DNA from 3 places in the Methylobacterium flocculans genome. Region 1 is predicted to be linked to each of the others. Evidence: predicted binding sites of a transcription regulator. Region 1 holds the regulator's gene; each other region holds the start of a gene.
The links. The regulator LexA, encoded in region 1, represses DNA repair genes until DNA is damaged. The targets are predictions, from matches to a motif close to TGTTCNNNNTGTGTTCNG.

Region 2: OF380_RS09745 (trna delta -isopentenylpyrophosphate transferase) is a predicted target of LexA. The motif match lies at 2,117-2,134, and genes of this name have one in related genera.
Region 3: ssb (single-stranded DNA-binding protein) is a predicted target of LexA. The motif match lies at 2,769-2,786, and genes of this name have one in related genera.

What each region holds. Positions count from the first base shown of each region.
Region 1 covers NZ_CP107532.1:3,522,582-3,527,264, reverse strand. Annotated here, with positions in the region: gene OF380_RS16645 (formate dehydrogenase subunit gamma) at 1-461, shown strand, start outside; gene OF380_RS16640 (hypothetical protein) at 500-739, shown strand; gene OF380_RS16635 (hypothetical protein) at 809-1,378, shown strand; gene lexA (transcriptional repressor LexA) at 2,032-2,784, shown strand; gene OF380_RS16625 (ComEC/Rec2 family competence protein) at 2,778-4,683, opposite strand, start outside.
Region 2 covers NZ_CP107532.1:2,113,043-2,117,725, forward strand. Annotated here, with positions in the region: gene OF380_RS09730 (TRAP transporter small permease) at 1-242, shown strand, start outside; gene OF380_RS09735 (TRAP transporter large permease) at 239-1,591, shown strand; gene OF380_RS09740 (hypothetical protein) at 1,659-1,994, opposite strand; gene OF380_RS09745 (trna delta -isopentenylpyrophosphate transferase) at 2,172-2,849, shown strand; gene recD2 (SF1B family DNA helicase RecD2) at 2,883-4,683, shown strand, end outside.
Region 3 covers NZ_CP107532.1:4,010,781-4,015,463, reverse strand. Annotated here, with positions in the region: gene gyrA (DNA gyrase subunit A) at 1-1,729, opposite strand, end outside; gene ssb (single-stranded DNA-binding protein) at 2,027-2,611, opposite strand; gene OF380_RS19020 (NADP-dependent oxidoreductase) at 2,829-3,845, opposite strand; gene OF380_RS19015 (DUF4174 domain-containing protein) at 4,039-4,464, shown strand; gene OF380_RS19010 (hypothetical protein) at 4,547-4,683, opposite strand, start outside.

The sequences.
Region 1 (4,683 bases):
TGGTGATGATGTTCGTGGTCTGGATCAAGGACAACATCCCGAACCGCATCGATTGGGCCTGGATCAAGGCGGGCGGCGGCTTCATCGGCAAGAAGCACCCCCACGCGGCCCGCTTCAACGCCGGCCAGAAGGGCGTGTTCTGGATGGTCGCGGGCTTCGGTGCCGCCATGGGCGTCACCGGCCTGATGATGCTGTTCCCGTTCGCGCTCCTCGACATCAACGGCATGCAGGTGATGCAGGTCATTCACTCGCTGATCGGCATCGTGTTCATCGCCGGCATCCTGGCGCACATCTACATCGGCACGCTCGGCATGAAGGGCGCCTACGATGCCATGGGCAGCGGCGAGGTCGATCTTGCCTGGGCGCGCGCCCACCACGACCTCTGGGTCGAGCAGGAGCAGGCGAAGACCGCGAGCGGCCCGCAATTGGGTCGGGGTCGCCACCCCGCTCCCGCTGAATAATCTGCCAGGCCGCTCGGGCGGCGACGAGGATTACGACCATGAAAGCCTTCATCGTCGCCGTGATTGCCGCCATCGGCCTCGGCGTCCTGGCCATGTACGCCCTGACCAGCAATCAGACGTTCGCCTACCAGGCCTTCGCGACCACGGGGGCACGGGTGTCGGAGCCTGGCACCAACCTCGTCGGCGAGAAGTGGACCGGCGATCCGAACACCAACGACACCGGTGAATCGGCGCACGGCAAGGCGACCGGTGAACCCTCGCATCCGAAGCGCTCCTGAAACCCGAACGACGTCCCGTGCACCGCACGGGTACGGCCGCGCAACGAGTCCGGAACCAGGGGACCGAGCATGATCCACCGCCTCTCCATCGCCGCGCTCCTCTTGTCGACGAGCCTCTCCGTGCAAACGGCGTCCGCGCAGGATGCGGCGCCCGCCCGCGGCCCGGCGAACCTGTGCCAGGAACTCGTGGCCTTCGTGAAGAAGCCGGAGGAGAAGAAGCAGGAAGCCGCGACGCCGGCATCGCAATCGACCGCCGTCTCGAACGCCTCCGGCAAGAGTGACGGTCAACCTTCGTCGTCCGGTGGGCCGACGCAGCAGAGTTCCGGGCTAAGCGGGCCGACCAAGCCGGAGACCCAGGCTCCGACGGCCGACGCGCGTCCCGGGACAAGCGATGGCAAGGCCACGTTGGCGCATGCCAATGCTGCCGCGAAGAGCCCGCCCGCCCCGGCCGCGTCCGCCCCGAGCCCGAAGCCGGATGAAGCGGTCATCAGCCGGATCGAAACGGCTGCCGCCTCGAACGATCAGGTGGCCTGCCGCGCCGCCGCACGCACCATGCGCGTCGCCGGTGTCGTCATGACCCCGGCCCTTCTGGCTCTGGCCGCCCTCGATCCGAAATTCTACGGTGCCGAGCAGCCCTGAGGCGTTGGTCCGGTCCAAGCCGATCTGCGCAACCGACGGCGACGTCGCTGCTGCGCAAGGCATCAGGCGCGTCGGCTGTGCGGACCATTGGGCTTCCTGTGGCGGGATCCCCCTCGCAGGCCGCGAAGGTTCTTCCCGTGGAGCTGCTGAAGGTTAGGCTGCGGTACTCGCGATTTCGCGCGCCGCTTTACAGCTTCGATGATGTCACTGATCCACGGGGCAGCTGACGGGCAGCCGACCTCGATCGTCTCTACTTAATACGTCGAGTTTCTCACACCGTGATCCGCTTGGCCGCCGGATCGCGAGCTTTGTGAAGCACCACACTTCCGCTGCCTTCTCGCCTCGACGCTGAACCTGGTGTGAATCTCGCTCCGTTTCACCCCGTTCCAGGGGCGATGATCGCGATGGTCTTCCCGCAATTCTGTTGCGCCGCCGTGTGTCCCCTGCCACGGGCGGTTCCTTGGGGACCCTCGCCGGAACGATAGCTCCGCCGCCATTGATCCGCCTAAGGCCGGCGCGCCCTGCTCCGATAGACGCAAGTTTCGGCGTCATATGGGAACTCTTGCAGAACACTTGCGGAACGTTTAACGTGTTCGTGGTTTGTTTCTGCGGTCGCACGCCGCAGCCCACGGCTCCAACGAAGAGTGTTCCGCATGTTGACGCGTAAGCAACTGGATTTGCTCCAGTTCATCCAGCACCGGATGCGCGAGAGCGGCGTTCCTCCCTCCTTCGACGAAATGAAGGATGCGCTGGATCTCAAGTCGAAGTCCGGCATCCATCGCCTGATCACAGCGCTCGAGGAGCGCGGCTTCCTGCGCAGGCTGCCGAACCGGGCCCGGGCCATCGAAGTAATTCGTATGCCGGAGAGCTTGAGCGGCGACGCTGTCGGCGGACGCAGCAGCGTTCCATCGGAGCCGCGTCGGTTTACTCCGAGCGTGGTCGAGGGCGGCAAGGGCAAGGCTCCCCCGGCGGGCGCGTCGGTGTCCCGTCTGCCGACCACGCAGGCGATGGATGAGAGCGGCCGGGCGGTCACGATTCCCGTCATGGGTCGGATCGCGGCCGGTACGCCCATCGCCGCCATTCAGGAGCAGAGTCACTCGGTGACGATGTCTCCGGATTTCCTCGCCGGTGGCGAGCATTACGCCCTCGAGGTGCGGGGCGATTCGATGGTCGATGCGGGCATCCTGGACGGTGACCTCGTGGTCATCCGCAAGCAGGACACGGCGAATACCGGCGACATCATCGTGGCGCTGATCGACGACGAGGAAGCGACCCTGAAGCGCCTGCGCCGCCGGGGTTCGTCCATCGCGCTGGAGGCGGCCAATCCCGCCTATGAAACCCGTGTGCTCGGGCCGGATCGTGTGCAGATCCAGGGACGGTTGGTCAGTCTCGTTCGACGCTACTGAGCCTCGTCGTCGGGTCCGGCGTCGGCGTCCTCCGCGTTCGGCGTGTTCGATCCGGATTTCGTGGGCAGGCTGGGCGTGGTGGGCTCTGAGACGGCCACCGGGGGTGTGCTTGACGTGCGCCACGGCACCGTTTCGCCGGGACGACGTGCCGTCGTCACGATGGGCCCGTCACGGGTCAGTCTGATCGCTGTCGCCCCGTGGGTCTTGAGGAAGGCACGGTCGACGATCACTTTGGCCGCGCAACCGGGCGGAGCCTCCCGTTGCGTGATCAGGATGTCGGCCCTGGCGCAATCCTCGGGCAGCGCTCGCTTGTCGGTCGCAAGTGCGATTGTGCGCCCGTCGCTCATCTGCAGGGTACAGCCCAGACGGTCGCAACGCGCGGCCGGAGATGCCTTGATGTCCGCTGCTTTTCTGCCGTCGCCATCCGCCTTGAGCCATTGTTCGAGCACGAAGGCCGGGGGGCGACCGAGCATCGCGAGGCGCCCGGTTCGGTCGCGGATCGCCGCGCCGGCGCCATCACGGTCGATATAGAGGTCGTACCGGTCAGGCCGGACTGCGAGGCCGATGCCGACGATGGCCGGGATCAGACCGAGCCAGCGCAGGGACGACGCTGGCAGGGTGAGCATGACGACGGCGCAGGCGAGCAGAGCCAGTGCGCCGGTGCCGTATGCGGGTACGACGTAGGTCGCATGTCCGAACTCGGCAATCCAAGTCGAGATCGTGAGCATCCCCCGCACTGCCAGCCCCATCGCCCACCAGACCGGCTGATCGAGGGCGAAGGGATAGGCCAGGATTCCGAGCACGGCGGCGGGCATCACCGCCAGGGAGACCAGCGGCAGGGTCAGGGCATTTCCCACGAGGCCGAAGGGCTGCACCGTCTGAAAATGGTAGGTCGCGAAGGGCGCCGTAGCGATCTGTGCCACCAGGGTGGTGGCCAGCGTTCCGACAATGGCGGCGAGCAGCCATCCGACGGCGCGGGCGAAACGACCTGCGCCGTCGCGCCGGAACGCATGGCCGCCGAGCAGCGGCGCACAGGCGATGAGGCCGGCGACGGCTCCGAACGACATCTGGAAGCTCGGCCCCAGGACACCTTCCGGCTCCCGCGTGAGGGCGATCAGCGCCGCCAGAGCGAGGTTGCGCATGCTCAGGGCGGGGCGGTCCACCAAAATGGCGCCCAGCATCACCAGCGTCATGATGAGGGAACGTTCGGCGGCGATATCCCACCCTGAGAAGACGCAGTAGGCCGTCACGCCGAGCATCGCGCAGGCGGCAGCGATCTTCTTGATCGGCCAGTGCAATGCGAGGAACGGCACCAGGGCGAGGATGGCGCGGACCAGCCAGAAGACCACGCCGGCCGCCAGCACCATGTGGAGCCCGGAGATCGAAACCACGTGATAGATGCCCGCCGCCCGCAGGACATCGTTGGTCGCGCCGCTGATGAGGCCGCGCTTTCCGGTGACCAGGGCGGCCGCCACGGCCCCGGCCTGACCGCCATTGGCATCGGTGATGCGCCGCGTAAGCGCGTTGCGAGCCGCATCGATCGTCGATGCGAGGCGGGCCTGCCATGGCACCGTATCGTGCGGTGGCAGGACTTCGATCTTGCCGACGAGTGACCCGACCGCGCCGATTCCGCGAAAGAACGCATCGCGTGCGAAGTCGTAGCCGCCGGGCCGCGCGGCTTCCGGGGGTGGGAGGAGCCGCGCGGTGGCGGAGATCCGATCTCCCGGCTTGAGGATCATGGCCTTGCGGTAGGAGACCCGCACCCGGGTCGGTCGCGTCTCCGGCCCGAGCGTGCCGAAGCCCTCTACCCGTACGATCAGGCGTGCACCCTCGTCGCGCTCGTCCAGCCCTTCGATCGTCCCAGTCAGGGGCGCGATCGTCGTTCGCGACAGGATCGGG
Region 2 (4,683 bases), 1.4 Mb from region 1:
TCGCCCTCCAGATCGCCGAGGAGCTCCTCTACGGCGCCGAGAAGGCCGGCTGGGCGAACCCCAAGATCGGGATCGGTGCCGACGTCAACCGGGACATGCACGGCCGCCCCGGTCTCACGCCGGACGGTACCCTGCCCCTCGGCGATCCCCTGGCCAACACAGCTTCGGGCCATCCTTCCCCGGCGGGTCATCCGCTGGCCAGCACCCCTGCAGACACGAAGATCACCGGGAGGCATCCATGAGTGTCGCAGCCATCGGCTTCCTCTATGCGGGCGCGACGCTCAGCGCGATGCTCGCCGGCATCCCCATCGCCTTCGCCCTCGGCTTCGTCGCCCTGGCCTTCATGTACATCTTCATGCCGGCCGCCTCCCTCGATACGGTGGCGCAGAACGTCTACGAGGAGATGGCCTCCATCACTCTGCTGTCGATCCCGCTCTTCATCCTGAAGGGCGCTGCGATCGGCCGGTCCAAGGCGGGGCAGGACCTCTACTCGGCGATGCACGCCTGGATGCACCGCATCCCCGGCGGGCTCGGTATCGCCAACGTCTTCGCCTGCGCGCTCTTCGCCGCCATGGCGGGGTCGAGCCCGGCCACCTGCTCGGCCATCGGCTCGGCGGGCATCCCGGAGATGCGCAAGCGCGGCTACTCGCCGGGCTTCGCGGCCGGCATCATCGCGGCGGGCGGCACCCTCGGCATCCTGCTGCCGCCCTCGATCACCATGATCCTCTACGCGGTGGCGGCCGAGCAGTCCCTGGGCCGCCTGTTCCTCGCCGGCATCGGGCCGGGCCTGCTGCTGGTGTGCCTCTTCGCCGCCTGGTCGGCCTACCGCTTCCGCTCGGAATACGCGGCCGCGAAGATCGCCTACGAGCGGAACGGCACCGCCTCGGCGATCCTGGCGGAAGACACCTACAGCATGCGCCAGCGCTTCTCGACGCTGCCGCGGGTGCTGCCCTTCGTGATCCTGCTCACCGGCGTGATGGTGGCCCTCTACGGCGGCTACGCCACCCCGTCCGAGACGGCGGGCCTGGGCGGCCTCCTGGCGCTCGGCCTCATCGCGATCATCTACGGCGTCTGGCGCCCGCGCGACGTCAGCCCGATCCTGACCGCGACCCTGCGGGAATCCACCATGCTGATGCTCATCATCGGCATGTCGCTCCTCTACGCCTACGTGATGAGCTACCTGCACATCTCGCAATCGGCGGCCGCCGCGATCGTGGCGATGCAGCTCTCGCCCTGGGTGCTGCTGGTGACGATCCTCGGCCTGGTGATCGTGCTCGGCTTCTTCCTGCCGCCGGTCTCGATCATCCTCATGACGGCGCCGATCATCCTGCCGCCGTTGAAGGCCGCCGGCTTCGACCTCGTCTGGTTCGGCGTCGTGATGACCATCACCATGGAGATGGGGCTGATCCACCCGCCGGTGGGCCTCAACATCTTCGTCATCAAGAACATCGCCCCCGACATCCCGCTCAAGGACATCATCTGGGGTACGCTGCCCTTCGTGATCCTGATGGGCGTGGCGATCCTGATCCTCTGCCTCGTGCCCGGCATCGCCATGACGCTGCCGAACTGGCTCCTGCCCACGACGCGCTGAGCGCCGGGACACACTCTTCAAGCGGGAACGGCGGGGCGAAAGTCCCGCCGTTCTTCGTTGTCGGGACCTAGCCCGCCAGGATGGTGGCGATGACCTGCCGGGCGCGCTCCAGGTCGCGGCGCGCCTCGGCCTCCGCCGCCTCGGCCTGCGCGAGGCGGTGGACCGCATGCATCAGGGGGGAGCCCTTGGCGAGCGCCGCCAGGGCCGCGATGGATTCGGGGTCGACCTCCACGAGGTGGGCCGTGTCGCCGAGCAGCAGCGCGACCCGGTGCTCGCAGTGCAGGCCCTCCACGCCGTCGGCGCAGGTGCAGGTAAAGCGAATGCCGCGCCCGGTCTTCGTCGCTTCCATCCGGTGCAGAACGGCGCCATCGGGGCTACGGACGGAGAACATCAGCGACGTCATCGGGGCTCCAGACAGGTTTCAGCGTCGCGCTAGCCGGTATCAGCCAGCGCGAGACCATGGAATCCTAGACCGGGTTGCAATCCGACGCACCGTCTTGTCTCGCCGCAGGCGCATCCGCATATTCGAACATAAAGGGAACGCGCACCTGTGGACGGAAGGTGCCGAGGGACAGGGTCCATGAGAACGGCCGACAAGCAGATCGCGGACATCCTGGTGCGCTACGGCGAGCCCTTCGGGGGCAATGTCTGGCGCGTGCAGGGCACCGCCGTGATCTATCACAAGACTCTGGAGCGGATCGCCGCCCAGGCGGGCATCACCTTCGACCCGCCGACCCTGGTGCGGGCGGAGCGCGACGAGGCCGTGATCCTGGTCACCGGCCGCCTGCCGGGGGCCAAGGGCGGGGCCGAGCGCGTCGAGTGGTCGATCGGCGAGGCGCTGGTCAACGTGAACTACCGCGTCTCCGGCCGCCAGGCGGGCTACGTCTACGCCATGGCGGAGAAGCGGGGGAAGGACCGCGTCATCCTCAAGCTCCTCGAACTGCACGGGCTGGTCTATTCCGAGGAGGAGGCCGACGAGTTCCGGCAGGGGCATCCGGCCGCCGTGCAGGCCGTGGACGACGCCTTCGACGATCCCGATCCCTTCGACGAGGTCACCGAGGCCGAGGCCGACCTGAAGCGGCGCATCGACGAGCGCATGAGCATCGACGCCGTGACCGACCTCATGCTCGAGCCGGAGACCCAGCGGATCCTGGGGCAGATGCCGCCGGGCACGCGCGACGAGGTGCGCGACTACGCCAAGGCCCGCCTCGTGGCGCTCGGCTGGCCGCCGAAGAAGCCCGGCCGCCGCGCCGCCTGACCGTGATCCGTCGAGGCCCCGCCCGTGAACAGGATGATCCGGCCCGGTGACCTCAAGCCCCACGAGCCCCAGGACCGGCTCGTGGGGACGATCGAGCGCGTGACCTTCCACAACGCCGAGACCGGCTTCTGCGTGCTCAAGGTCCACGTCGCGGCGAGGCGCGACCTCGTGCCGGTGGTCGGGCACGCCCCCGCCATCGCGGCCGGCGAGTGGATCGCCGCCACGGGGCAGTGGGTCACGGACCGCCAGCATGGCCTGCAGTTCCGGGCCGACACCCTGGCGCTGACGCCGCCCACCGGCGTCGCCGGCATCGAGCGCTACCTCGCCTCGGCGCAGATGTGGGGCATCGGCCCGGCCATGGCCAAGCGCATCGTCGCCCTGTTCGGGGAGGCGACCTTCGAGGTCATCGAGGCCGAACCGGGGCGTCTCACCGAGGTGGAGGGCATCGGCCCGAAGCGCGCCGCGCGCATCGTGCGCGGCTGGGCCGAGCAGAAGGCGGTGCGGGAGATCATGATCTTCCTGCACGCGCACGGGGTCGGCACGGCGCGGGCCGTGCGCATCTTCCGCACCTACGGGCAGGACGCCATCGCGGTGATGACGACCGACCCCTATCGACTCGCCCGCGACATACGGGGCATCGGCTTTCGCACGGCGGATGCCATCGCGCTGCGGCTCGGTCTCGGCCGGGAGGCGCCGGAACGGCTGCGGGCCGGGGTCACCTTCGCGCTGCAGACCGCCACCGACGAGGGCCATTGCGGCCTCCCCACCGAGCGCCTCGTCGGCCTCGCGCACAGGCTCCTCGACGTGGCGCCGGACCTGATCCGGGTCGCCATCGCCCTGGAGCTGCGCGGCGCGGACGTGGTCGCGGACACGATCACGGACGAGACCTGCCTTTTCCTCAAAGGCCTGCACGGCGCGGAGCGGGGCATCGCCGACCGGCTCCTCAACCGCACCTTCGGAACGCCGCCCTGGCCGGCGATCGACGTGGGCAAGGCGCTGCCCTGGGTCGAGGCGCGCACGGGCCGGACCCTCTCGCCCTCACAAAGGGCGGCCATCGCCACGATGCTGGCCGCGCCGCTCTGCGTGCTCACGGGCGGGCCCGGAGTGGGCAAGACCAGCACCCTCGACTCACTCCTGCGCATCCTCACCGCCAAGGGCGTGCGCGTGCAACTGGCGGCCCCCACCGGTCGCGCCGCCAAGCGCATGACGGAACAGACCGGACTGGAGGCCAGGACCATCCACCGCCTCCTCGAGATCGACCCGAAGCAGGGCGGCTTCGCCCGCAACGCGGACAACCCCCTGGCCTGCGACCTCCTCGTTCTCGACGAATGCTCGATGATCGACGTGCCGCTGATGAACGCGCTCCTGAAGGCGGTGCCGGAGAAGGCCGCCCTGCTCCTCGTCGGCGATGTCGACCAGTTGCCCTCCGTCGGGCCCGGGCAGGTTCTTTCCGACCTCATCGCCTCGGACCGCGTGCCGGTGGCGCGGCTGACGGAGGTGTTTCGCCAGGCCGCCAGCAGCCGGATCGTCGTCAACGCCCACCGCATCAACCGGGGCCTCATGCCCGAGGCGACGCCCGGGGAGGGGCCTTGCGACTTCTACCTCGTCGAGGTCGACGACCCGGAGATCGGGCTCGCCCGGCTGGTGGAGGTGGTGACGCGGCGCATCCCGGCGCGTTTCGGCCTCGACCCCATCCGCGACGTGCAGGTGCTCACCCCGATGCTGCGCGGGACGCTCGGCAGCCGCAACCTCAACCACGCCCTCCAGGCCGTGCTGAACCCGAGCCCCGCCGAGGCGGTGGAGCGCTTCGGCTGGCGCTTCGCGCCGGGGGACC
Region 3 (4,683 bases), 490 kb from region 1:
CCTCGTCGCGGGTCGACATGCCCGAGCGGCCCTTGCCGCCCCGGCGCTGGGACCGGTAGGTCGAGAGCGGCACGCGCTTGACGTAGCCCGCATGGGACACGGTGACGACCATGTCCTCGCGCTGGATCAGGTCCTCGTCCTCGACGTTGGAATCCCAGTCGAGGATCAGGGTGCGGCGCGGGGTGGCGTAGGCCTCGCGCACCTCCGCGAACTCATCCTTGACGATGCCCATGATGCGCAGGCGCGAGCGCAGGATGTCGAGGTAGTCGGCGATCTCGTCGGCGAGCTTCTTCAACTCGTCGCCGATCTCGTCGCGGCCGAGTGCCGTCAGGCGCTGCAGGCGCAGGTCCAGGATGGCGCGGGCCTGCACCTCGGAGAGGCGATAGGTATCGTCCTCCGAGACCCGGTGGCGCGGATCGTCCACGAGGGCGATCAGCGGGGCGATGTCGTGGGCCGGCCAGTCGCGTGCCATCAGCGCGTCGCGGGCGGTGTTCGGGTCGGGCGAGGTCCGGATGAGGCGGATCACCTCGTCGATGTTGGCGACCGCGATGGCGAGACCGCACAACACGTGGGCGCGCTCGCGGGCCTTGTTGAGGAGGAACTTGGTGCGTCGGGAGACGACCTCCTCGCGGAAATCGATGAAGGCCTGCAGGAGGTCCTTCAGGTTCATCAGTTCGGGGCGGCCGCCGTTCAGCGCCACCATGTTGCAGCCGAACGAGGATTGCAGGGGCGTGAAGCGGTAGAGCTGGTTCAGCACCACGTCCGCCATGGCGTCGCGCTTGATCTCGACCACGATGCGCATGCCGTCGCGGTCGGATTCGTCGCGCAGGTCGGAGATGCCCTCGACGCGCTTCTCCTTCACCAGTTCGGCGATCTTCTCCATGAGCGTCGCCTTGTTCACCTGATACGGGATCTCGGTGAAGATCAGCGCCTCGCGCTCCTTGCGCAGTTCCTCCACGTGGGACTTCGCCCGCATGATGACCGAGCCGCGCCCCGTGGCGTAGGCCTGCCGCGTACCGGCCCGCCCCAGGATCGAGCCCCCGGTGGGGAAGTCGGGGCCGGGCACGATCTCGGTGAGCTGCTCGATGGAGAGGCCAGGCTCGTCGATGAGCGCCACGCAGGCATCGATCAGCTCGCCGAGGTTGTGCGGCGGGATGTTGGTGGCCATGCCGACCGCGATGCCGCCGGCGCCATTGACCAGCAGATTGGGGAAGCGGGCCGGAAGGACGGTCGGCTCCTCGCGCGACTCGTCGTAGTTCGGCTGGAAGTCGACGGTGTTCTTGTCGATGTCGGCGAGCAGCGCGTTGGCGGGCTTGGCCAGGCGCGATTCGGTGTAGCGCATGGCCGCCGGCGGATCGCCGTCGACCGAGCCGAAATTGCCCTGCCCGTCGATGAGCATCAGGCGCATCGAGAAGTCCTGCGCCATGCGGACCAAGGCGTCGTAGATCGATTGGTCGCCGTGCGGGTGGTAGAGACCGATCACGTCGCCGACGATGCGGGCCGACTTGACGTACTTGCGCTCCGGCAGGTGCCCGCTCTCGTAGGCGGAATACAGGATGCGCCGGTGCACGGGCTTGAGGCCGTCGCGCGCATCCGGAAGCGCCCGGCTCACGATCACGCTCATGGCGTAATCGAGGTAGGAGCGCTTCATCTCGTCGGTGATGGAAACGGGCTTTATGTCGGAGGCGGGGGCAGGCGTGCCGGCGCCCGGAATGTCGTTCTCTGCCAAGGTCTTCGGTCTCTGCTGATACGAGGCCCGGAGCGTCCGCGTCGGCGGTCGGCCGCGCCCGCTCACGGGGTTGTTGCGCGCGGCATCGGCGCGGGGGCCGAACCGCGCGGGGTCCTGGAATTTCTATAGCAGATCGTCGGCGGGCAAGCCACCGAGAGGCCCGGTTAACCCTTTGGCCAGGAACGGTTTGCCCCGGGGTGCACGGCACCCTGGGACGGTCGGCGCCCCCCGCGAACGCGAACGGGCGCGACACCCATGGCGCCGCGCCCGCGATGGCCCTCGTCGAGGCCGGGAATTCTAGAACGGGATATCGTCGTCGAGGTCGAAGTTCGGCTTGGAGCCACCGCCGCCGCCGCCGGACGGACGGCGCTCGCCGCCGCCGGAGGGGCGGCCGCCACCGCCGCCGCCATACTCCCCGCCGCGATCGCCACCCCGGTCGCCGCCGCGCCCGCCACCGCCGCCGAAATCGCCGCCTCGGCTGATCTGGCCGCCGCCTTCCTCGTCCATGCCCATCTCGCCGCCGCCGCCGGCGCGCCCGTCGAGGAGGGTGAGCTCACCCCGGAAGCGCTGGAGCACCACCTCGGTGGTGTACTTCTCGACGCCGGACTGGTCCGCCCATTTGCGGGTCTGGAGCTGGCCCTCGATGTAGACCTTCGAGCCCTTGCGCAGGTACTGCTCCGCCACGCGGGCGAGATTCTCGTTGTAGATCACCACCGAGTGCCACTCGGTCTTCTCCTTGCGCTCGCCCGACATCTTGTCCTTCCAGGACTCGGATGTGGCGATGCGCAGGTTGACCACGGGATCGCCGGAGGCGAGGCGTCGCGTCTCGGGGTCGCGCCCGAGATTGCCCACCAGGATCACCTTGTTCACGCTGCCGGCCATGCCGCTCTCTCCTACCGATCGATCTCACGATGCGCCGCGATCGCGGACTCTTCGTCCGAACGACCGCGGTACGGCCATTCATGGGCTTCCATGGCCTCGGCCGCAATCGCCGCGGACGCTCTGTCCCCGTGACTCCCAGAGTCCGGCGCAAGGCTTATGTTCTATATTTGTTCTTGTCCGATGGCAAGGCGCGCCTGATGCGCGCCCTGCCGGCGCCTCAGGCGATCCGGACGATGAGCTTCCCGAAGTTGCGTCCCTTCAGGAGGCCCGCGAAGGCCTCGGGCGCGTTCTCGAGCCCGTCCACGATATCCTCCCGGTGAACGATCGCGCCCTCGCGCAGCCAGGTGCCGACCTCCGTGAGGAAGTCCTGTTCCTGCGCGGCGAAATCCCAGACGATGAAGCCCTGCAGGTGGAGGCGCTTCGACAGGATCGACCGCATGAGGAGCGGCATCCGGTCGGGGCCGGGCGGCAACTCGGTGGCGTTGTAGCCGGAGACGAGGCCGCAGACCGGGATGCGGGCGAAATCGTTGAGCAGGGGCAGTACCGCGTCGAACACCGCACCGCCGACATTCTCGAAATACACGTCGATCCCGCCCGGGCAGGCGGCGGCGAGCGCATCCGGGAAATCCTCCGCCCGATGGTCGACGGCCGCATCGAAGCCGAGCGTGTCCGTGAGGTAGGCGCATTTCTCGGGGCCGCCCGCGATGCCGACCTCCCGGGCTCCCTTGCGCCGCGCGATCTGACCCACGAGGGACCCGACGGGGCCCGTCGCGGCGGCGACCACCACGGTCTCGCCGGCCTGCGGCCGGCCGATGTTGAGGAGGCCCGTATAGGCGGTCATCCCCGGCATGCCGAGAACCCCGAGGGCGGTGGTGACGGGGGCGGCGGCCGGATCGAGCCGACGCAGGCCGCGACCGTCCGAGACGGCGAAGTCCTGCCACCCGCCGAAGCCCACCACGGTCTCGCCGACGGGGTGATCGGGGTGGTTGGAGGCGACGACCTCGGAGACCGTGGCACCCACCATGGTGTCGCCGATGGCGACGGGCTCGGCATAGGATTTCGCCGCGCTCATGCGCCCGCGCATGTAGGGGTCGAGGGAGAGGTAGCGGTTGGCCAGCAGCACCTCCCCCGCCTTCGGTACCGGCATCCGCCCCTCCTCCAGGCGGAAATGCGAGGCGTTCGGCTCGCCGTGGGGGCGGGCGGCGAGGACGATGCGGCGATTGACGGGGGTCATCGGGATACTCCTGGGTCGGGTGCCGAAGGCGGTGCCAAGGGCGGTGCCAAGGGCGGGGCGGTGATCCGGGACAGGTGGGGCGATTCGGCGCCGTGGCGACCCCGTCCGGGTCCGAGGCGGGCCGACCCGCGTTGTCGGTGTCGGGGATACTCTCGGGGGACGAGGAGACGAAGCGATGACGGCTGGATGGGGGATGCGCGGGGCGACGCTCGGGGTGATCGGAATTCTGGGGATCGGAATTTTGGCGATCGGAATTTCGGGTATCGGGATCGCCGAGGCTGCCGAGAACCCCTTGGCGCGCTATCGCTGGAGCGCGCGGGTCGTGGTGATCTCCGCGCCGGGGCCGGACGACGCGAGCCTGATCGCGCAGCGCGCCACCCTGGCGAAGGCCGGCACGGGGCTCGAGGATCGCGACCTCGTCATCGTGGAGGCGGTCGGCGAGACCCGGGAGGCCGTGGCCCTGCGGCGCCGGCTCGGATTGCCCGCCGGCGCGTTCCGGGCGGCGCTCATCGGCAAGGACGGCGGGGTCAAGCGGGTCGAGGCCGCGCCGTTTCCCGTTCAGGACCTGTACGAGACCATCGACGCGATGCCGATGCGGCGGGACGAGATGCGCCGATAGCCGGACGCTCCGGCATGCGATGGCCAAAACGAAGAGGGGCCGCCCTGGGCGGCCCCTCCTGCGAGCGGGATCGGCGATCCGATCAGTAGCAGCGCTCGATCAGCACCCGGCGGTAGCCGTAGGGGGTCCAGCGGACGCGCGGGACGGTGTAGCAGCCGCCGCCGTAGCCGTAATCGTAGGCGCCGTAGCCGACGGGCGCATAGCCGCCGCCGTAGCCAT